One region of the Bradyrhizobium sp. B097 genome, then DNA from elsewhere that is predicted to be linked to it. Evidence: predicted binding sites of a transcription regulator. Region 1 holds the regulator's gene; each other region holds the start of a gene.
The links. The regulator PhoB, encoded in region 1, activates phosphate uptake and scavenging genes when phosphate is short. The targets are predictions, from matches to a motif close to TGTCATNNANCTGTCAT.
Positions count from the first base shown of each region.

Region 2: the regulator PhoB is predicted to act here: its motif matches at 3,299-3,315, upstream of AAFG07_RS17310 (Orn/Lys/Arg decarboxylase N-terminal domain-containing protein).
Region 3: the regulator PhoB is predicted to act here: its motif matches at 3,207-3,223, upstream of phnF (phosphonate metabolism transcriptional regulator PhnF).

Region 1 covers NZ_CP152412.1:875,453-882,372, reverse strand. Annotated here, with positions in the region: gene argF (ornithine carbamoyltransferase) at 87-1,013, opposite strand; gene AAFG07_RS04055 (aspartate aminotransferase family protein) at 1,013-2,218, opposite strand; gene AAFG07_RS04050 (GcrA family cell cycle regulator) at 2,715-3,227, shown strand; gene phoB (phosphate regulon transcriptional regulator PhoB) at 3,566-4,276, opposite strand; gene phoU (phosphate signaling complex protein PhoU) at 4,407-5,123, opposite strand; gene pstB (phosphate ABC transporter ATP-binding protein PstB) at 5,221-6,039, opposite strand; gene pstA (phosphate ABC transporter permease PstA) at 6,036-6,881, opposite strand; gene pstC (phosphate ABC transporter permease subunit PstC) at 6,886-6,920, opposite strand, start outside.
Region 2 covers NZ_CP152412.1:3,716,312-3,723,231, reverse strand. Annotated here, with positions in the region: gene AAFG07_RS17335 (adenylate/guanylate cyclase domain-containing protein) at 1-935, shown strand, start outside; gene AAFG07_RS17330 (tetratricopeptide repeat protein) at 1,321-1,911, shown strand; gene AAFG07_RS17325 (cupin domain-containing protein) at 2,058-2,480, shown strand; gene AAFG07_RS17320 (hypothetical protein) at 2,555-2,683, opposite strand; gene AAFG07_RS17315 (acyl-CoA dehydrogenase family protein) at 2,687-3,211, opposite strand; gene AAFG07_RS17310 (Orn/Lys/Arg decarboxylase N-terminal domain-containing protein) at 3,359-5,716, shown strand; gene AAFG07_RS17305 (GNAT family N-acetyltransferase) at 5,735-6,295, shown strand; gene AAFG07_RS17300 (dodecin) at 6,639-6,860, opposite strand.
Region 3 covers NZ_CP152412.1:2,347,776-2,354,695, forward strand. Annotated here, with positions in the region: gene phnD (phosphonate ABC transporter substrate-binding protein) at 1-477, shown strand, start outside; gene phnE (phosphonate ABC transporter, permease protein PhnE) at 558-1,439, shown strand; gene phnE (phosphonate ABC transporter, permease protein PhnE) at 1,439-2,287, shown strand; gene phnF (phosphonate metabolism transcriptional regulator PhnF) at 2,453-3,178, opposite strand; gene phnG (phosphonate C-P lyase system protein PhnG) at 3,295-3,756, shown strand; gene phnH (phosphonate C-P lyase system protein PhnH) at 3,761-4,369, shown strand; gene AAFG07_RS10905 (carbon-phosphorus lyase complex subunit PhnI) at 4,373-5,476, shown strand; gene AAFG07_RS10910 (alpha-D-ribose 1-methylphosphonate 5-phosphate C-P-lyase PhnJ) at 5,473-6,357, shown strand; gene phnK (phosphonate C-P lyase system protein PhnK) at 6,350-6,920, shown strand, end outside.

The DNA of each region.
Region 1 (6,920 bases):
CGGACCATGAAATAAAGGGGTTCAGCATACCGGGAATCGACGTCGTCCCTGCGAAAGCAGGGACCCATAACCACCGATGTCAGTTGCTACGCGACCGTGTCGAAACACCAGGCCAGAATGCCCTTCTGCGCATGCAGGCGGTTTTCCGCCTCGTCGAACACCACGGATTGCGGGCCGTCGATCACCTCGTCGGTGACCTCCTCGCCGCGATGCGCGGGCAGACAGTGCATGAACAGCGCGTCCGGCTTGGCGAGCGACATCAGCTTGGCATTGACCTGATAGGGCTTCAGCACGTTGTGGCGGTGCTCGCCCTCCTTGTCGCCCATCGACACCCAGGTGTCGGTGACGACGCAGTCGGCGCCGCGCACGGCGGCTTCCGGATCGGTGCCGAGCATGATCGGCGCGCCGGTGGCCTTGATCCAGTCCCGCATCGGCTTCTTCGGCGAGAGCTCCGGCGGGGTCGCGATGTTGAGATTGAACTTGAAGCGCTCGGCGGCGTGCGCCCAGGAGGCCAGCACGTTGTTGTCGTCGCCGGTCCAGGCCACCGTCTTGCCCTCGATCGAGCCGCGGTTTTCCTCATAGGTCATGAGGTCGGCCATCACCTGGCAGGGATGCGAACGCCGGGTCAGCCCGTTGATGACGGGCACGGTGGCATGAGCGGCGAGCTCGAGCAGCGCGTCATGGTTGAGGATGCGGATCATGATCGCGTCGACATAGCGCGACAGCACGCGCGCGGTGTCGGCGATGGTCTCGCCGCGGCCGAGCTGCATCTCGGCGCCGGTCAGCATGATGGATTCACCGCCGAGCTGGCGCATGCCGACGTCGAACGACACCCTTGTGCGGGTCGACGGGCGCTCGAAGATCATCGCCAGCGTCTTGCCTTCGAGCGGCTTCCTGCCCTTCTCATGCGCCTTCAGCTTCGCCTTCATGGCGGCTCCGGCGGAAAGCATGTTGCGCAGCTCGGCGAGCGGCAGCTCGTTGATGTCGAGGAAGTGACGGACCGGCTTGCTCATTATCCAGCCGCCTTCTTCGGCTGCGGCGCCGATAGCACAGAGCAGGCGCGCTCGAGCGCCGTGATCGACTGGTCGATCTCGACCTCGGTCACGATCAGGGGCGCCAGGAACCGCACCACATTATCGCCGGCGCCGACGGTGAGCAGCTTCTCGTTGCGCAGCGCGGCGATCAGATCGCCCGACGGCACCACCGCCTTGACGCCGATCAACAGGCCCTCGCCGCGCACCTCCGACAGCACGCCGGGATAGCGGTCGACCACCGAAGCGAGCTTCTGCTTGAGCAGCAGCGACATCTTCTGCACGTGCTCGAAGAAGCCGGGCTTGAGCATGACGTCGAGCACGGCATTGGCGGCGGCGACCGCGAGCGGATTGCCGCCGAAGGTCGAGCCGTGCGAGCCCGGCGCCATGCCGGCCGCAGCCTGCGCGGTCGCGAGCACCGCGCCGATCGGGAATCCGCCGCCGAGCGCCTTGGCCAGCGACATCACGTCCGGCGTGACGCCGGTGCGCTTGTAGGCGAACAGCTCGCCGGTGCGGCCCATGCCGGTCTGCACCTCGTCGAATGCGAGCAGCAGGCCATGCTCGTCGCACAGCGCGCGCAGCGCCTTGAAGAACGCCTGCGGCGCCGAGCGCACGCCGCCCTCGCCCTGCACCGGCTCAATCAGGATGCCGGCAGTGTGCGGGCCGATCGCCTTCTTCACCGCCTCGATGTCGCCGTGCGGCACCTGGTCGAAGCCGTCCATCGGCGGGCCGAAGCCCTCGAGATATTTCGCCGAGCCGGTCGCAGCCAGCGTGCCCAGCGTGCGGCCATGGAAGGCGCCTTCGAAGGTGATGATGCGGTAGCGTTCGGGATGGCCCTTGGAGAAGTGGTGGTGGCGGACCAGCTTGATCACGCCCTCCATCGCTTCGGCGCCGGAATTGCAGAAGAACACGAAGTCGGCAAAGCTCTGCTCGCACAGCCGCGCGGCAAGCACCTCGCCGTCTGGGCTCTTGAACAGGTTCGACATGTGCCAGAGCTTGGTCGCCTGCTCCTGCAGCGCCTTGACCAGATGCGGGTGCGCATGCCCGAGCGCGTTCACCGCGACGCCCGAGGTGAAATCGAGATAGCGGTCGCCATTGGTTGCGATCAGCCAGGCGCCCTCACCGCGCTCGAAGCCGAGATCGACCCGGGCGAAGACGGGGAGCAGATGCGACGAGGCGTTGGTCATGGCGTTCACTGCCGGTTTGAAGCCGTCAATTGCTGCGCGCCTTGACGCCAACGCAGCAACCGCCAGCTTCGGAAAACAAAACGGCCGCCTTTGCGGGCGGCACGTGCGGGTCATTCTATGCGGCGGCCGGTCAGTGTCAATCGCCAGGAGCCGGCCTTTGCCGGCCTTCCTGCAATGCGAAACCGGCGCAATCCGGAGCATTCCGGTGCGGTGGAAAAGCCTCATAGCAACGCTTAACTTTGTGGGAACATGTGGACGCACGGCCGCGGACTCTTGCGCCAGAGTCACGCCATATTGTAGCGTTTGGCCTGTCGGGTACGACATCTCGTGCGGCAGTACTGGACCCTCTAAGTAGCCTTCGTGTCTCGTGTAAACGTTCGGGCGCAACACCGTGCCCGGCGAGGGCTAAGGGATTCTGGCCGCAGGGATATTTGTCCAGATTGGCTCGCAGCGCCGCTCCGATGAGTGGCCGGCGCCATGCGAAAGGAAGAATGTGATGACTGTATTGACCTGGTCCGACGATCGCGTCGAGCAGCTGAAGAAGCTCTGGGAATCCGGCCTCTCGGCCAGCCAGATCGCGGCGGAACTTGGCAATGTGACGCGAAACGCCGTGATCGGCAAAGTACATCGGCTCGGCCTCTCCGGCCGCGCCAAGGCCCCCTCCACGGCTGCGCCGCGGCAGCGTAAGGCCCGCCCCGCCCAGCACATGATGCGGGTGGCGCGCCCGGTCTCGCGCGGCAACACCGCGCTCGCACATGCCTTCGAGGTCGAGATGGAGCCCGATCCGATCTCCTTCGACAACGTTGTGCCGATGAGCCAGCGGCTGTCGCTGCTCGAGCTCAACGAGGCCACCTGCCATTGGCCGGTCGGCGATCCCTCGAGCCCGGAATTCTTCTTCTGCGGCGGCAAGGCGCTCGCCGGCCTGCCCTATTGCGCGCATCACTCGCGCGTCGCCTATCAGCCCGCCGCCGATCGCCGCCGGCCGTCGGCGAAGCCACAGATCAAGTAGCACTCGGGAAACTGCCTGGACTGCAAAAACAAATCCCCGCGAAAGCGGGGATTTTTTTGTGGCCCGTAGCCCGGATGCAGCGAAGCGAAATCCGGGGCGGTGCTTGAAGCGGAGAATGAAGTCCCGGATTACGCTTCGCTCCATCCGGGCTACGCCTACATCACCGGCGTCGTCCCGGCGAAAGCCGGGACCCATAACCACGAATGGGTGTTGTTAGAAAGTCGTCTGGCCACTTGCCCATCGCGCCGGCCGCGGCGTATGGGTCCCGGCTCCCGTGCGCAATTGCGCACTAGGCCGGGACGACACGCTGTTGCGGCTCGTGAATGCCGCGACGTCGGCTACGGCTGCGGTTCGGCCTTTGCGAAGCGGTCGTCGAGCGCGTAGCCGGCGCCGCGCACGGTGCGGATCGGATCCTGCTCGCGGCCCGGATTGAGCAGCTTGCGCAGGCGGCCGATATGCACGTCGACGGTACGCTCATCGATATAGATATCGCGACCCCAGACGCTGTCGAGCAGCTGCTCGCGGCTGAACACGCGGCCGGGATGCTCGAGGAAGAATTCGAGCAGCCGATACTCGGTCGGACCGAGATCGATCGGACGTCCCGAGCGCGCCACGCGGCGCTTCTCGCGGTCGAGCTCGATGTCGCCATAGGTCAGCACGGTCGCCAGCCGCTCCGGACTCGCGCGGCGCAGCAGGCCCTTTACCCGTGCCAGCAGTTCCGGCACCGAGAACGGCTTGACGATGTAGTCGTCGGCGCCGGTGGCAAGCCCGCGCACGCGCTCGCTCTCCTCGCCGCGCGCGGTCAGCATGATGATCGGAAGCTGCTTGGTCTCGGGCCGCGCCCGCAGGCGACGGCACAGCTCGATGCCGGACAGGCCCGGCAGCATCCAGTCCAGTACCACGAGGTCGGGAACGCGCTCCTTCAGGCGGGTGTCGGCATCGTCGCCGCGCCCGACCGTTTCGACATCGTAGCCTTCCGCATCGAGGTTGTAGCGCAACAGTGTCGTCAGCGCTTCCTCGTCTTCGACTACCAGAATGCGTGCGCTCATCGGTTTAAGTTCTCTCTCTGTGGTGATCCGTTGCCCAGACGCAAACCGAAACGCTTACTTTCCTGAGCACAATCCCCGCGGAAACGACTTGTCGTGAAGACAATCCGGCTCCGCGCCTGCGGATCATGTCCTAGGTACCCGGCACCGTGGTGGCAAAGTTGGTCATGTCGCCCTTCGGACGCTTGTCGGTGATCTGCTGGCCCTCGATCATGTAGAACACGGTCTCGGCGATATTGGTGGCGTGATCGCCGATCCGCTCGATGTTCTTGGCGCAGAACATCAGATGGATGCAGAACGAGATGTTGCGCGGATCCTCCATCATGTAGGTCAGCAGCTCGCGGAACAGCGAGGTGCAGATCGCATCGACCTCCTCGTCGCCCTTCCAGACGTTCATCGCCGCCGGCAGGTCGTGCGCGGCATAGGCGTCGAGCACCGACTTGACCTGCGACAGCACGAGGTCGGTCATGTGCTCCAGACCGCGGATCAGCTTCAGCGGCTGGAAATCGCTTTCCAGCGCAGCGACGCGCTTGCCCATGTTCTTGGCGAGGTCGCCGATCCGCTCAAGGTCGGTGGCGACGCGCATCGCGCTGACGATTTCGCGCAGGTCGATTGCCATCGGCTGGCGGCGGGCGATCGTCAGCACCGCGCGCTCTTCGATGACGCGCTGCAGATTGTCGATTTCGATGTCGGCGGCGACCACGCGCTTGCCGAGCGCGACGTCGCGACGGATCAGCGCGTCGACCGACTCGGTGATCATCCGCTCGACGAGGCCGCCCATCTCGGCGACCAGGCGAGTCAACTCCTGCAGGTCGCTGTCGAATGCCTTGGCGGTATGTTCAGAAGCCATCGCTTGTCTCCCTCATGATCCCGGGGATCATGATTTGGTGTCCTCAGTTTCGCACGATCCGATCGAAAAACCGGTGCCCACTTTTGCGGACCATGCGCTAGCCGAACCGGCCGGTGATGTAGTCCTGGGTGCGTCGATCGCTCGGTGAGGTGAAGATCTTGTTGGTGTCGTCGAACTCGATCAGCTCGCCGAGATACATGAAGGCGGTCTTGTCGGAGACGCGCGCCGCCTGCTGCATATTGTGGGTGACGATCGCGATCGTGTAGTCCTCTGAGAGTTCCTGGATCAGCTCCTCGACCTTGGCGGTCGAGATCGGATCGAGCGCCGAGCACGGCTCGTCGAACAGGATCACCTCGGGCCGCACCGCCACGGTGCGCGCGATGCACAGGCGCTGCTGCTGGCCGCCGGAGAGCGACAGGCCGGAGGCGTTCAGCTTGTCCTTGACCTCGTTCCACAGCGCGCCGCCGCGCAGCGCCTTCTCGACCCGATCGTCCATCTCGGACTTCGAGATCTTCTCGTAGAGGCGGATGCCGAAGGCGATGTTCTCGTAGATCGTCATCGGGAACGGCGTCGGCTTCTGGAACACCATACCGACCCGCGCGCGGAGCAGATTGAGGTCGAGCTTGGGATCGAGAATGTTGGTCTGGTCCAACATCAGCTGGCCGACCGCGCGCTGGCCCGGATAGAGATCGTACATCCGGTTGAAGATGCGCAGCAGGGTCGACTTGCCGCAGCCCGACGGGCCGATGAACGCCGTGACGCGGTTGGTGCCCAGCGTCAGGTTGATGTTCTTCAGCGCGTGGTGCTCGCCGTAATAGAAGTTGAGGTTGCGCACCGTGACTTTCGGCGGCGCTTCCGGCAGCGGCACCTGGGGAACGTGGCTCGCGACGGTCGTAGAGACGGAAAGCTCGGTCATTTTGCGGCCCTTTCGGCACCAAGGATGCGCGCGCCGATATTCAGCGCGAGCACAGTGAAGGTGATGAGCAGCGCACCGCTCCACGCCAGCTCTTTCCAGTAGGCGTAGGGGCTCTGCACGAAATTGTTGATGGTCACCGGCAAGTTGGCCATCGTCTTGGTCAGATCCAGGCTGAAGAACTGGTTCGACAGCGCGGTGAACAGCAGCGGCGCGGTCTCGCCGGCGACACGGGCGGTCGCCAGCAGCACGCCGGTGATCAAGCCGCTACGCGCAGCACGATAAGCGATCCGCTTGATCACCAGCGAACGCGGCAGGCCGAGCGCGGAAGCCGCCTCGCGCAGCGGATTGGGCACCAGCAGCAGCATGTCCTCGGTGGTGCGCAGCACGACCGGGATCACGATCACGGCGAGCGCGAGACTGCCCGCGATCGCCGAGAAGCCGCGCATCGGCACCACCACCGCGCCATAAATGAACAGGCCGATGATGATCGAAGGCGCGCTGAGCAGGATGTCGTTGATGAAGCGGATCACCGAGGTGAGCTTGTCGTGCTTGCCGTATTCGGCGAGGTAGGTGCCAGCGAACAGGCCGAGCGGCGCGCCGATGCCGACGCCGATCACCGTCATGATGACCGAGCCGACGATGGCATTGAGCAGGCCGCCCTCGGTCGAGCCCGGCGGCGGCGTGTTCTGGGTGAACAGCTGCACGCTGAGGCCGGCAAGGCCGTTATAGACCAGCGTGAACAGGATCAGCGCCAGCCAGGTGACGCCGAACAGCGCCGCGCCGACACAGAGTGCGCGAATGACGATGTCGCTGCGGCGGCGGGATTTGTAGATCGGGTTCATGGCGCTATTTCCCCGCTTTCGTTTCAAGCCGCATCAGCA
Region 2 (6,920 bases), 2.8 Mb from region 1:
CCGCCTTCAACCGCATGATCGAGACGCTGCGCCACAACCAGCGCATCCGCGAGACGTTCGGCCGCTACATCAATCCGCGGATCGCAGAAGGCCTGCTCGAGCAGCCGGCGATCGCCGCCACCGAGGGACAGCGCCGCGTCATGACGGTGATGTTCTGCGACATGAAGGGCTTTACCCGCCTGAGCGAAGGCGTGACGCCGAGCGGCCTCGTCAAGATCATGAACCTCTATCTGTCGACGATGTCGGCGCCGGTCCATGCGCATCGCGGCATCATCGACAAATATATCGGCGACGCCATCATGGCCTATTGGGGCGCGCCCTTCGTCGAGGAAACCGAGCAGACCCATCTGGCCGCGCTTGCCGCCATCGACATGATCGGCCAGGTCAACCAGCTGCGCAAGGATCTGCCCGAGCTGCTCGGCGTGCGCGCGATCCCGGCCGATTGCGACATCCGCATCGGCATCGCCACCGGTGAAGTGCTGGTCGGCAGCATCGGCTCCGAATTCATGATGAGCTACACCGTGCTCGGCGACACCGTGAACCTCGCCTCGCGGCTGGAAGGCGCCAACAAGTTCTACGGCAGCCGCAGCCTGATCTCGGAAGCCACCGCGAGCGCCTGCGCCGCGACCATCGAGCTGCGCGAGATCGACCGCCTCGTCGCCGTCGGCCAGACCCAGCCGGTCGCCGTGTTCGAGATCCTCGGCAAGAAGGACGAGCTGACGCCGGCGCAGACCGAGTTGCGGCAGCACTACGCGGATGGTCTCGACGCCTATCGCGACCGCCGCTGGGACGACGCCGAGCAAGCTTTCACTGCGGCACTGGTTGCGGCGCCGGGCGACGGACCGTCGATCACTATGAAGGCACGCGTCGCAGCGTTCAGGCAAAATCCGCCGGCGGCGGACTGGGACGGCGCCTGGCACCTGGAGCAGAAGTAGCGGCACTTGCGGCCCGCATGAGCCAACGGCTCGCGCGAAATGCGCGCCCGATGACGGGCTCCGCGATATGCGGAACGAAAGATCCCGGATATCGCTTCGCTCATCTGGGCTACACGCATTGACGCTGACCTGCCCTTCACTGCCCTTGTGCGACCGGCGCGATTCTAACACCGATGTTAGTTTCGGCGCCGTCGTTCGATGGCGCGAACAAACAGCACGCGCGTGCACGCGCGACGTTCGGAAGCGACAGTGCGATTGCCGCATCGGCAAACAATTTTTCAGAACGAACGGAATGTCTCCCGCGATCGGGAGTTAGTCCTTCAGGTCAACGACTGCCACATCAAATCGGGAGATGCGCATGATCAAGTCACCGATGAAGCTCGCAATGCTTACGGCATTTCTGACAGCGCCGATCATCCTGTTCCCACCGCACACCGCCCTCGCCGCCGGTGGAGGTGGTGGTGGCGGCGGAGGAGGAGCAGGCGGCGGAGACTTCTACGGGTCGAGCTACAGCACGCCTGCGCCGGCCTATCCCCAGCAAAAGGACAGAAAGACCACGCACAGGGTCAAGAAGCCGATCAAGCAATCGGGCTTCGACGACCCGGCATTCCGCGACGGCTACCGCGCGGCCTATGCGACGATCTACGAACACAACGACTATGCCGCCGCGATCGATCAACTGCACGCGCTCGGCCGCGATGATCATCCTGATGTCGCGAACCTGATCGGTTACTCCTATCGCAAGCTCGGCGACTACAAGCAGTCGCAGGTCTGGTACGAGCGCGCGCTGAAGGCCGATCCGAACCACGTGCTGACGTGGAACTACTACGGCCTGTGGCAGATCGAACAAGGCAACCGCGACCAGGCGCAGTATCATTTGCAGCGGATCGCCGAGATCTGCGGCACCGACTGCGAGGAGTATCGCACGCTGGCGGCGGCACTGGAGAAGCCGCCGGGTACGAACCTCGTCTACTGAGCGCACCGGCGCTGAGCCGGCATGAGCGGAATGCGGGATCATTAGTCCGGCCCGGACATCGCTTCGCGCGTCCGGGCCGCACACGCCGTTGGCTTCCTTCGGCGCCGTCCGCTATCGTGGGCACCCGAACCATTTGCGAGTCCGTCATGCCCGACCTGATTGATTTCGGTACGTTGCAGCTCAAATTCCTGCAGAGCAAGGAGACCACCGGCGGCAGCGTCGACCTGTTCGAGATGACGCTGCAGCCGAACGCCCGGATGCCGATTCCGCACTATCACGAGAGCTGGGACGAGACGATCTACGGGCTTTCGGGCGTCTCGACCTGGCGGGTCGACGGCAAGGAGATCGACATCGGGCCCGGCGAATCGGTATTCATCAAGCGCGGTGTCGTGCACGGCTTCACCAACCGCTCGAACGGTCCGGCGACCTGCCTCTGCCTCCTCAGCCCCGGCGCGCTCGGACCGCAATATTTCAAGGACATGGCGGCCCTGATGGCGGGGGGTGCCCCCGATCCAGCCAGGATGAAAGAGACGATGCTGCGCTACGGCCTGGTGCCGGTCGCTTCCTGACCGCTCGACGCAAGAAACCTGTACCGCCGGCGGCCCTGCTCAAAACCGCGTCGTGCCGAGCGGCAGGCCGAGCTTTACGCGGGGCGGTACGGGATACCCGGCTGGGTCGGCTTGAAGTCGACCAGCGGATGGGTGTGGCTGTCAGGCACGAAGCAGTCCTGCATCTCGAAGTCGCAGCTCCCGGTGGCGTGCAGTCCGGACACGAATCAGGTGTCGTGGAGGCGGACGTCGGCGCGATCGACGTAGCAGCAGATCGGCGGGCCATCCTTGCCGTCGGGACCCTTGACGCACGCCAGCCCCTTGAACCTGGTGGCGTGGGGCGCGCCGCTGCCGAACGGCCAGCGTCCGCTGACCCGATAGCCGCCCTCGACCTCGACCGCCGTCCCGATCGCCCTGGTGGCGCTCGCGATGAACGCCAGCGGATCGGCGAACCAGCCCCGCACCACCTCCTCCGGCAGATAGCCGCCGGCCCGGCTCATGCCGCCGCCATTGCCGACCGGCCAGCAGACCGAGCCGTCGAGCGCGGCGGCCGCCTCGACGATCGTCATGAAGTCGAGCGGCGAGAATTCCGGCCCGCCCAGCGCCTTCGGCAAATACAGCCGAGACATTCCGGCCTCGGCCAGGGCGCGGACCACGGCGTCGGGAAGCCGGCGCTCGCGGTCGAAATCCGGGGCAAGCCGCTCGAGCGCGGCCAAATGGTCGGCAACAGTGGGTTGAGCAGGCTGGGGCATGACGCCGTGCTTTCCGACGGCTGGCTATATCGGCAGTTCAGCGCGGAGACGCGGATTTGGCCATGGCACCTGGCGTCGCAGAGGGATTGTCATCTCTTTGTCATGAATTGTGCAGACAGGTTCAGCGGACCAGTTTCGGGGACATGCATGGACTATTTCAAACGCTTCAACTTCCTGTTCGCGGCGCCGGTTTTCGAGGCCGACGACCTCGAAGGCATCCGCTTCAACCAGATCATCGCCGAAATCGAGCGCTCCGGTTTCGAGGTGGTCCGCGCCCGCAAGCTGGAAGATGCCGAGATCGCGGTGCAGACCGATGCGGCGATCGGCTGCATGGTGGTCGACTGGGGCAAGAAGGGTCTCGAGGGCAAGACCGCGGCGCTGATCAACCTGATGCGCCGCCGCGGCCTCGACTTCCCGATCCTCCTCTTGATCCGCCGCAAGCGGTTCGAGGACCTGCCGGTCGAGGTGCTGGATTTCATCGACGGCTACGTGTTCCTGTCCGAGGAAACCCCGTCCTTCATCGCCAAGAACCTGATCTCCAGGCTGAAGCAATATGCCGAGAACCTGAAGACCCCGTTCTTCGGGGCGCTGGTCGACTACGCCGAGGAAGGCAACCAGCTCTGGACCTGCCCGGGCCACAATGGCGGCGTGTTCTACAGCCGCAGCCCGATCGGCCGGGTGTTCGTCGAGCATCTCGGCGAGGCCGTGTTCCGCGACGACCTCGACAATTCCGTGCTCGATCTCGGCGACCTCCTCACCCATGAGGGGCCGGCGCTGCGGGCGCAAAAGGAAGCCGCCAAGATCTTCGGCGCCGAGAAGACCTATTTCGTGCTCAACGGCACCTCGACATCCAACAAGGTCGCGCTCGGCTCGCTGGTCACCGACGGCGATCTCGTGCTGTTCGACCGCAACAACCACAAGGCCGCGCATCACGGCGCGCTTCTGATCGGCGGCGGCATCCCGGTCTATGTGCCGACGGTGCGCAACGCCTGGGGCCTGATCGGCCCGATGCGCTGGGACCTGCTCGACGAGGGGAGCTTACGCGACCAGATCCGCAAGCACCCGCTGGTCAAGGACGAGAACGCCTGGAAGAAGGAGCGTCCGTTCCGCGTCGCCGTGGTCGAGCAGTGCACCTATGACGGCACCATCCACTCCGCCGAGATGATCCTCAAGCGGATCGGCCATCTCTGCGACTACATCCTGTTCGACGAGGCCTGGGCCGGCTTCATGAAGTTCCACCCGATCTATTCCGGCCGCTTCGCGATGGGGCTCGCCAATCTCGGCCCCGAGGCGCCCGGCATCATCGCTACCCAATCGACCCACAAGCAGCTCGCGAGCTTCTCGCAGGCCTCGCAGATCCATATCCGCGACCGCCACATCAAGGGCCAGAAGCGCCGGGTCGAGCACCGCCGCTTCAACGAAAGCTTCATGCAGCACGCCTCGACCTCGCCGTTCTATCCGATCTTCGCCTCACTCGACGTCGGCGCGCAGATGATGAAGGGCCGCTCCGGCGAAGTGCTGTGGGACGACACGATCCGGCTCGGCATCGAGCTGCGCAAGAAGATCCGTGCCGTGAAGCGCGAGTTCGAGGAGAAGGAGACGCGCGCGGAGCGGCGCTGGTTCTTCGAGCCGTTCGTGCCGGACCGCGTGATGATCCCCGACGTCGCGCGCGAGAACGGCGTACACAATGTCGCCTGGGAGACGATCTCAACCGATCAGCTCGCGACCAATCCGTCGTACTGGCAGCTCAGCCCGGGCGAAACCTGGCACGGCTTCCCCGAGTTGACCGCGGGATTTGCCATGACCGACCCGAACAAGCTCACCTTGCTGACGCCGGGCTTCGATCACGCCACCGGCGCCTATGCCGACCACGGCATCCCCGCGCCGGTCGTCGCGCAATATCTGCGCGAGAACCAGATCGTCGCCGAGAAGAACGACCTCAACTCCCTGCTCTTCCTGCTGACACCAGGCGTCGAGGCGAGCAAGGCCGGCACGCTGGTGTCCGGGCTCGTCGCCTTCAAGAAACTGCACGACGACAACGCGCTGGTCGAGGACGTCATCCCGGAATTCTTCCGCCGCCGCCCGCAACGCTACACCGGGGTGCGGCTGCGCGACCTCTGCGGCGACATGCACCGCTTCTTCCGCGACGGCGGCGTCAGCACGCTACAGGCCAAGCAATTCCTGCCCGAACATCTGCCCGAGATCGCGATGTCACCGCGCCAGGCGGCGCAATATCTGATCCGCAACGACGTCGACTATCTGCCGATCGACCAGATCTTCGGCCGCATCGCCGCGACGCCGTTCGTGGTCTACCCGCCCGGCATCGCCACCATCGTGCCCGGCGAGCGGCTGTCGGAACGCAGCAAGCCGATGATCGATTACTTGCGGATGTTCGAGGCGAGCTTCAATGCATTCCCGGGCTTCGAGGTCGAGGTCCAGGGCATCTACAAGGAGATCGACGACGCGGGCCGCGTCCGCTTCTACACCTATGTCGTGTCCGAATAGGCCAGCGGACGCAACGCAATGGAGAATGATCACAAGATCACCGTCCGTCCCTCGCGCGACAGCGACGTCGATGCGATGCTGTCGATCTACCGCTATCACATCCGCCACGGCATCGAGGAGAGCGTCGACGATTCCGGCACGCCGGAGCCCGACGACCTGCGCGACCGCCGCAAGAATCTGCGCAACACCCGCCTGCCGCATCTGGTCGCGCTGTGCGACGGCGAGGTGGTCGGCTACGCCTATGTGGTCCAGTTCCGCAAGCGTCCGGCCTATCGGTATACGGTGAAGCATTCGATCTATATTCACCACGGCTTCACCGGCAAGGGCGTCGGCGGCCGGCTGTTGCAGGAACTGGTCGACGCCTGTGCGGCGGCCGGCTTCCGCCAGATGATCGGCTACATCGACAGCGACAACGCCGCCTCGCTGGCGCTGCACGACCGCTTCGGCTTTGCCCGCGTCGGCCATCTGCCCGGTGTCGCCTATCGCTACGGCCGCTGGTCCGACACCGTGATGGTGCAGCGCTCGCTCGCCGCGGGCTCGACCGCCCCGCCGCCACCCGCGCCGCTGTCGCGGCGGTGATGGCACGGCTCCCTGCCATTCGTCGTCCTGGCGAAAGCCAGGACCCATAACCACCGCATTCGGTGATGAACGGGACAGCGGCCCCAGCGTCGTACAACAATTTAGATTTGGGGTAATGGGTCCTGGCTTTCGCCAGGACGACGATGAGGATGGTTCTCGATTCGAGGCGTCACACCACGCGGTGTCATCACCCGCGCATGCGCATGCGGGTGATCCAGTATTCCAGAGACGCGCGCGCTTGAGCCGATAAGCCGCGGCGTACTGGATCGCCCGGCTCGACCGGACGATGACAGTTGAGGATGGGATATAGCTTCGCGCTCTCGCGATAAGCTGCCTAAGCGCCCTATTCCAGCGTGAACCCGACTCGCAGCGCCACCTGGTAGTGGCGGACCTTGCCGTCTTCGATATGGCCCCGGGTCTGCACCACCTCGAACCATTTCATTTCCCGGATCGTCTTCGACGCGCGGCTGACAGCGTTCTCGATCGCCGCCTCGATGCTCTTGTCCGATGATCCGACCAGTTCGAGGATCTTGTAGACGTGGTCCTTGTCTTGCGTGGTGGGCATGTCGACCTCCTTGGGTGGATGCGCGATCCGGACAATTTGCACTCCGATCCGGACAGTCCG
Region 3 (6,920 bases), 1.5 Mb from region 1:
GGCAACAACATGCCGCGTTTCAAGCTGAACCAGATGGGGATCGATCCGGAGACCTATTTCTCCAAGGTCGTCTTCACCGGCAGCCATGAGAACGCCGTGCTGGCGCTGGCGCAGGGCACCGTCGACGTCGCCGCCAACTGGTGGAATGCCGACGACGATTCCAACCTGACCCGCATGCTCGCCAAGAACATGGTGAAGTCGAGCGACGGTACGCCGCTGAAGAAGGAGGACTTCCGCATCATCGTGAAGTCCGACCTGATCATCAACTCGCCCTACGCCTATCTCGAGAGCCTTCCCGACGACATGAAGGCGAAGATCAAGCAGGCCTTCCTCGACATGCCGAAGAAGGATCCGGAAGCCTTCAAGAAGCTGTCCGACGGCAAGAACCTGCCGTGGCAGCCGGTCACCAACGCCGACTACGACAAGACCATCGAACTGATCAAGTTCGTCGACGCCCTGCGCAAGAAGGGCTCCTGATCGCACGTCGCCGCTGAACGGGGCCGGGTTCGACAACCCGGCCCTTTTCGTTCATCCCTCGAGCAGACCGGCCCGCATCGATGGCGACCGCCATTTCCATCCTTCCAGCACAGCAACTGGCGACGCTGAACGATGCCTATCGCAAGGCGGTCGCGCGCAAGCGGCTGAAGGCGACGGTGGCAGCCGCGGTGTTCTGCGCGGCGCTGTTTATCGCAGCGCTCGGCGCCGATGTGAACCTGCACACGTTCTTCACCTATTTCGGCAACTTCGTCAGCTATTTCGACCGCATCCTGACGCTGGATTCCGGTGCGCGGGTCTGGACCGATCCGGTGGAATGGTTCTGGGGCCTGAAGAAATGGCTGCGGCTGCTCGGTGAGACCCTGCTGATCAGCTATGTCGGCACCCTGACCGGTGCTGTGCTCGCCTTTGCGCTGAATTTCTTTGCCGCCCAGAACACCTCGCCGGGACCATGGGTGCGCTTCATCATCCGTCGCCTGCTCGAATTCGCCCGCACCGTGCCCGGCATCGTGTTCGCGCTGATCTTCGTGATCGCATTCGGCCTCGGGCCGATGGCCGGCGTGCTGGCGATCGCGATCCACACCACCGGGGCGCTCGGCAAGCTGTTCGCCGAGATTGTCGAGAATGCCGACATGAAGCCGGTCGAGGGCATCCGCTCCACCGGCGCCAGCTGGCTGTCCTGCATGCGCTTTGCCATCCTGCCGCAGGTCTCGGCGGGCTACGCCAGCTACGCGCTGCTGCGCTTCGAGATCAATGTCCGCGAAGCCTCGGTGATGGGCTTTGTCGGCGCCGGCGGCATCGGCCAGGAGCTCGTGGTCGCGATCCGCAAGTTCTACTATTCCGACGTCAGCGCGATCCTCGTCACCATCATCGTCACCGTCTTCATCATCGACATCTCGACCGGCTGGCTGCGCGCCCGGCTGTTCGGCAAGGAGAGCCGCTGATGAGCCAGCTGCCGAAGCCGGACACCGCGGACCTGCGTGCGAAATACCCCGGCGTGTTCGAACGCCCCGCGTCGGCGCGGCTGGCGATGCCGGCCACGATCGTGGCGGCGCTCGCGATCTTCGTCTACGGCCTGGTCGATCTCGACTTCTCGCCGGCGAAGCTGATCTCAGGGATGAGCCAGCTCGGCTGGATCACCATGATGATGATTCCGCCGAATCCCGGCGCGTCGTTCCCGCTCTATATGCAGGCGCTCTGCGAGACGCTGTCGATCGCGCTGCTCGGCACCACGCTTGCGGCACTCTTTGCGTTGCCGGTCAGCTTGCTGGCGGCGCGCAACATCATCCCCTCGAATCTGATCCGCTTTCCGGTGCGCCGCTTCCTGGATTCGATCCGCGGCGTCGATACGCTGATCTGGGCGCTGGTCTGGATCAACGTCGTCGGCCTCGGACCGTTCGCCGGCGTGCTGGCGATCATGGTCTCCGACTTCGGTGCGTTCGGAAAGCTGTTCTCCGAGGCGATCGAGGCCGCGGACCGCAAGCAGGTCGAGGGCATCCGCGCCTCCGGCGGCAACGCGCTGCATGAAATCCGCTTCGGACTGTTGCCGCAGGTGCTGCCTGTGATCGCAGGCCAAGTGCTCTACTTCATCGAGTCGAACACCCGTTCGGCCACCATCATCGGCATCGTCGGCGCCGGCGGCATCGGGCTGCAACTCGCCGAGCAGATCCGTGTATTGGAATGGCAGAAGGTGTCGTTCCTGATCCTGATGATCCTGATCGCGGTCGCCGCGATCGATTTCATCTCGAGCAAGCTGCGCTTTGCCATCATCGGCCAACGGGCGGTGGTGTAGGAGGTCACCTCGCCCCGCGCTTGCGGGGAGAGGTCGGATTGCGCTCGGCGATGCGAAGCAATCCGGGTGAGGGGTGTGTCCCCGTATTCACATCTGTCGGATTCGCGGAGGCAGCCCCTCACCCCAACCCTCTCCCCGCAAGAGCGGGGCGAGGGAGCAGAGAGATCAGCTATTCTCGACCAGGAACTCCACACGCTCGGCGGCGAAGCGCGAGCGCTTGGTCACCAGCGGGCGGTCCAGCATATCGACATCGGTCGCGTCGACCACGAGCACCGGCCGGCCCAGCGGCAGATCGAGCCGCGCGGCGTCGGTCGCATCGGCAATCGCCGCGGTGATCCGGGTCGAGGCGCGGTGGTAATCCTTCACGCCGTAGTGCCCGAGCAGCTTCGTCATCGAGCGAACGTCGGCGAACACGCTGCCGGCATCGGGAAACCGCTCGGCCGACAGCCAGGTGGTGGACACGCAGATCGGCGTCCGGTCGGCGAGCCGCACCGCCTCGATCCGGATCAGCGGCGCGCCGATCTTCAAACCCAGCTCGCGCGCGATCTCGCGATTGGCGACGTCGCTGCCTGCATCGATCAGCTGACCCCGCGGCTCGTGGCCGCCGGCGCCGACGATCTCGGAGAATCGCGTGCGCGAACGCAGCGGATAGGCGAGGCGCTGGGCTTCGACATAGGTGCCGCTGCCGCGCTCGGCGCGCACCAGGCCGCGCTCCGCCAATGCGGCGAGCGCTCGCCGCACCGTGTGACGGTTGACCCGGTAAGTCTCGGCGATCTCCATCTCGCCGGGCAGCTTTTCGCCGGCGGCAAAGCGGCCATCTGCGATGCCGCGCTCGATGCCGTCGGCGACTTGCCGCCACAAGGCGACGCCGGAACTTTCCTGCATGCTCATGGCGCGGTGATACCAGAAATCTTCGGTTTGTCACGAAACAGTCATGGCGCTCGGCTATCAAGTTGTCTATTATCATAGACAACTTGATGCAAGCAAGGTTGCCCATGAATTCGACCATGAGTTCGACCGGACCAGACGGCAAACAGGCCCAGCGCAAGGCCGCGATGACGGTGCTGGCGCACTCCGCCGCGGCCGACATCGCAGGCAGGCTCGCGGCGATCGCGGTGCCCAGCCATGAAAACCTGCGGGAGCCGGAGAATGGCCTCGTGATGATGCGCGGGCGGATCGGCGGCGACGGTGCGCCGTTCAACCTCGGCGAGGCGACGGTGTCGCGCGCGGCGGTGCGGCTTGCGACCGGCGAGGTCGGCTTCGGCTACACGCTCGGCCGCGATGCGCACAAGGCGCAGATGATAGCGCTGTGCGACGCCATGGTGCAGTCGGCGGCATTGTCCGGCGAGGTGGAGGCCAAGGTGATCGCGCCGTTGCGTGTCGCCATGAACGCCGAACGCGCCCGCAAGGCCGCCGAGACCGCGGCGACGCGGGTCGATTTCTACACGATGGTGCGCGGTGAGGGGTGATGCAATGACGACGATTGCCGAAATGCCCGCAGGCTTTGCCGACAAGGTGCTGTCGGCGCAATCCACGTTCCGTTCCGTGATGGATGCGATGGCGCGTCCGGGCAGCGTGCAGCGGGTCGCCGCTGATGTCGGAACGCCGGCCGGCATGATGCGCGGCTCTGCCGCGATCGCGCTGACGCTGTTCGATCACGACACGCCGATCTGGCTCGATGCTGCGATGTCGGCGATGCCGGACGTCGCCCGCTGGCTGAAGTTTCACGCCAGCGCGCCGGTGGTTACGGATTCCGCGATCGCAAGCTTCGCGCTGATCGGCGATGCGGCAAGCCTGCCGGCGCTGGAGCGTTTCGCGTTCGGCAGCAGCGAATATCCTGACCGCTCGACCACGCTGATCCTGCAGGTCGGCAGCCTGACGCAGGGCCCGGCCTTCGAGCTGAAGGGTCCCGGCATCGACGGCAGCGCGCTGCTGCAGGCGATGATCAAGCCGAGCGACCTGTTCCAGCGGCTGTCGATCAATGAAGCGCTGTTCCCGCGCGGCATCGACGTCGTGCTGGTCCATGACGACAAGATTGTCGCGATCCCGCGCACCACGCGGCTGATCGCAAGCGGAGTGTGAGCGATGTATGTAGCCGTCAAGGGTGGCGAGCGCGCCATCGAGAACGCTCATCGGCTGCTCGCGCATGAGCGGCGCGGCGATCGCGATGTGCCCGAGGTGACTCTGGCGCAGATCTCCGAGCAGCTCGCGCTCGGCGTCGACCGCGTGATGACCGAAGGCTCGCTCTACGACCGCGAACTTGCGGCGCTCGCGATCAAGCAGGCGCGCGGCGACATGATCGAGGCGATCTTCCTGGTTCGCGCCTTCCGCGCCACGCTGCCGCGGTTCGGCGCCACCGAGCCGGTCAACACCGGCGCGATGCAGGTGCGGCGGCGCATCTCCTCGACCTTCAAGGACGTTCCGGGCGGCCAGATCCTGGGGCCGACCTTCGACTACACTCATCGCCTGCTCGATCCGCAGCTCGCGGAAGGTTTTGTGCCGGAGCAGCCGGCGACCGCGGAAGCATCGCAGGCGGCAACGCCGCGGGTCACCGACATTCTCGGCCGCGACGGCCTGATCGAATCGTCGCCGCAGGCAGATAGCGACGCGGCGGTCGGCGACCTCACGCGCGAGCCGCTGAGCTTCCCGGCTGATCGCGATCTGCGGCTGCAGAATCTGGCCCGCGGCGACGAAGGCTTCCTGCTCGCACTCGGCTATTCGACGCAGCGCGGCTATGGCCGCAATCATCCCTTCGCCGGCGAGATCCGCTTCGGCGAGGTCGAGGTCGAATTCTCAGCCGAAGACGTCGGCTTCGCGGTGCCGCTCGGCTCGATCGAACTCACCGAGTGCCAGATGGTCAACCAGTTCAAGGGCTCGACGACAGAGGCGCCGTGCTTCACACGCGGCTATGGCCTCGCCTTCGGCCAGAGCGAGCGCAAGACCATGTCGATGGCGCTGGTCGACCGCGCGCTGCGTGCGCGCGAGCTCGGCGAGGAGGCGGGAGCGCCGGCGCAGGACGAGGAGTTCGTGATGTCGCACTCCGACAATGTCCAGTCGACCGGATTCGTCGAGCATCTCAAGCTGCCGCATTACGTCGACTTCCAGTCCGAGCTCGGCCTGCTCCGCAAGCTACGGCAGGAATTCGCGGAAGCCAACGAGGCCGTGGAACTGCAGGAGGCCGCGGAATGAATGCGCCGACGTACAATTTCGCCTATCTCGACGAGCAGACCAAGCGGATGATCCGCCGCGCGATCTTGAAGGCGATCGCGATTCCCGGCTATCAGGTGCCGTTCGCGAGCCGCGAGATGCCCATGCCCTATGGCTGGGGCACCGGTGGCGTGCAGGTGACGGCGGCGATCCTCGGCCCCGACGACGTGCTGAAGGTGATCGACCAGGGTTCGGACGATACCACCAACGCGATCTCGATCCGCAAGTTCTTCGGCAAGACCGCGGGTGTCGCGACCACGACCTCGACCACGGATGCGACCGTGATCCAGACCCGGCACCGCATTCCGGAGGCGTCGCTGCACGCCGGACAGGTGCTGGTCTATCAGGTGCCGATCCCCGAGCCGCTGCGCTTCCTCGAGCCGCGCGAGACCGAGACGCGGCGCATGCACGCGCTCGCCGAATACGGGCTGATGCATGTCAAGCTCTACGAGGACATCGCGCGCTTCGGCCACATCGCGACCGCCTACGCCTATCCGGTGAAGGTGAATGCACGCTACGTGATGGACCCGTCGCCGACGCCGAAGTTCGATAATCCGAAGATGGACAATTGCGCGGCCTTGCAGCTGTTCGGCGCCGGCCGCGAGAAGCGCATCTACGCGATCCCGCCCTATACCACGGTGGTCTCGCTGGATTTCGAGGATCATCCGTTCACGCGCTACCGCTTTGATGCGCCCTGCGCGCTGTGCGGCGCCGATAGTTCCTATCTCGACGAGATCGTCACCGACGACAAGGGCGGGCGGATGTTCGTCTGCTCCGACACCGACTTCTGCGAGCAGCGCCAGGCCGCCGGCCATCACGGCACCGAGAGCGCGGCGCCGCACAAGGAGAAGGCGCATGTCTGAGCTCTCGAGCCTCGACAACGACCAGCCGCTGCTGGTGGCCGAGGGGCTTGCGAAGAATTACGGCCGGCTCCCGGCCTGCCGCGATGTCTCGTTCGCGCTCTATCCCGGCGAGGTGCTGGCGATCGTCGGCGAGTCCGGTTCGGGCAAGTCGACCCTGCTGCAGCTGCTTTCCGCGCAGCTCGCGCCGAGCGCGGGGCGGGTGTCCTACCGGATGCGCGACGGCGTGCTGCGCGATCTTGCCGAACTCGGCGAGGCCGAGCGGCGCTTCCTGTTCCGCACCGACTGGGGCTTTGTGCACCAGGACCCGGCGCAAGGGCTGCGCATGGGCGTGTCGGCCGGCGCCAACGTCGGCGAGCGGCTGATGGCGGTCGGCTGGAATCACTACGGCCGGATCCGCGACACCGCGTCGACCTGGCTCGATCGGGTCGAGATCGATGTCGGCCGCATCGACGATGCGCCGAAGACCTATTCCGGCGGCATGCGGCAGCGGCTGCAGATCGCGCGCAACCTCGTCACCGAGCCGCGGCTGGTGTTCATGGACGAGCCGACCGGCGGCCTCGACG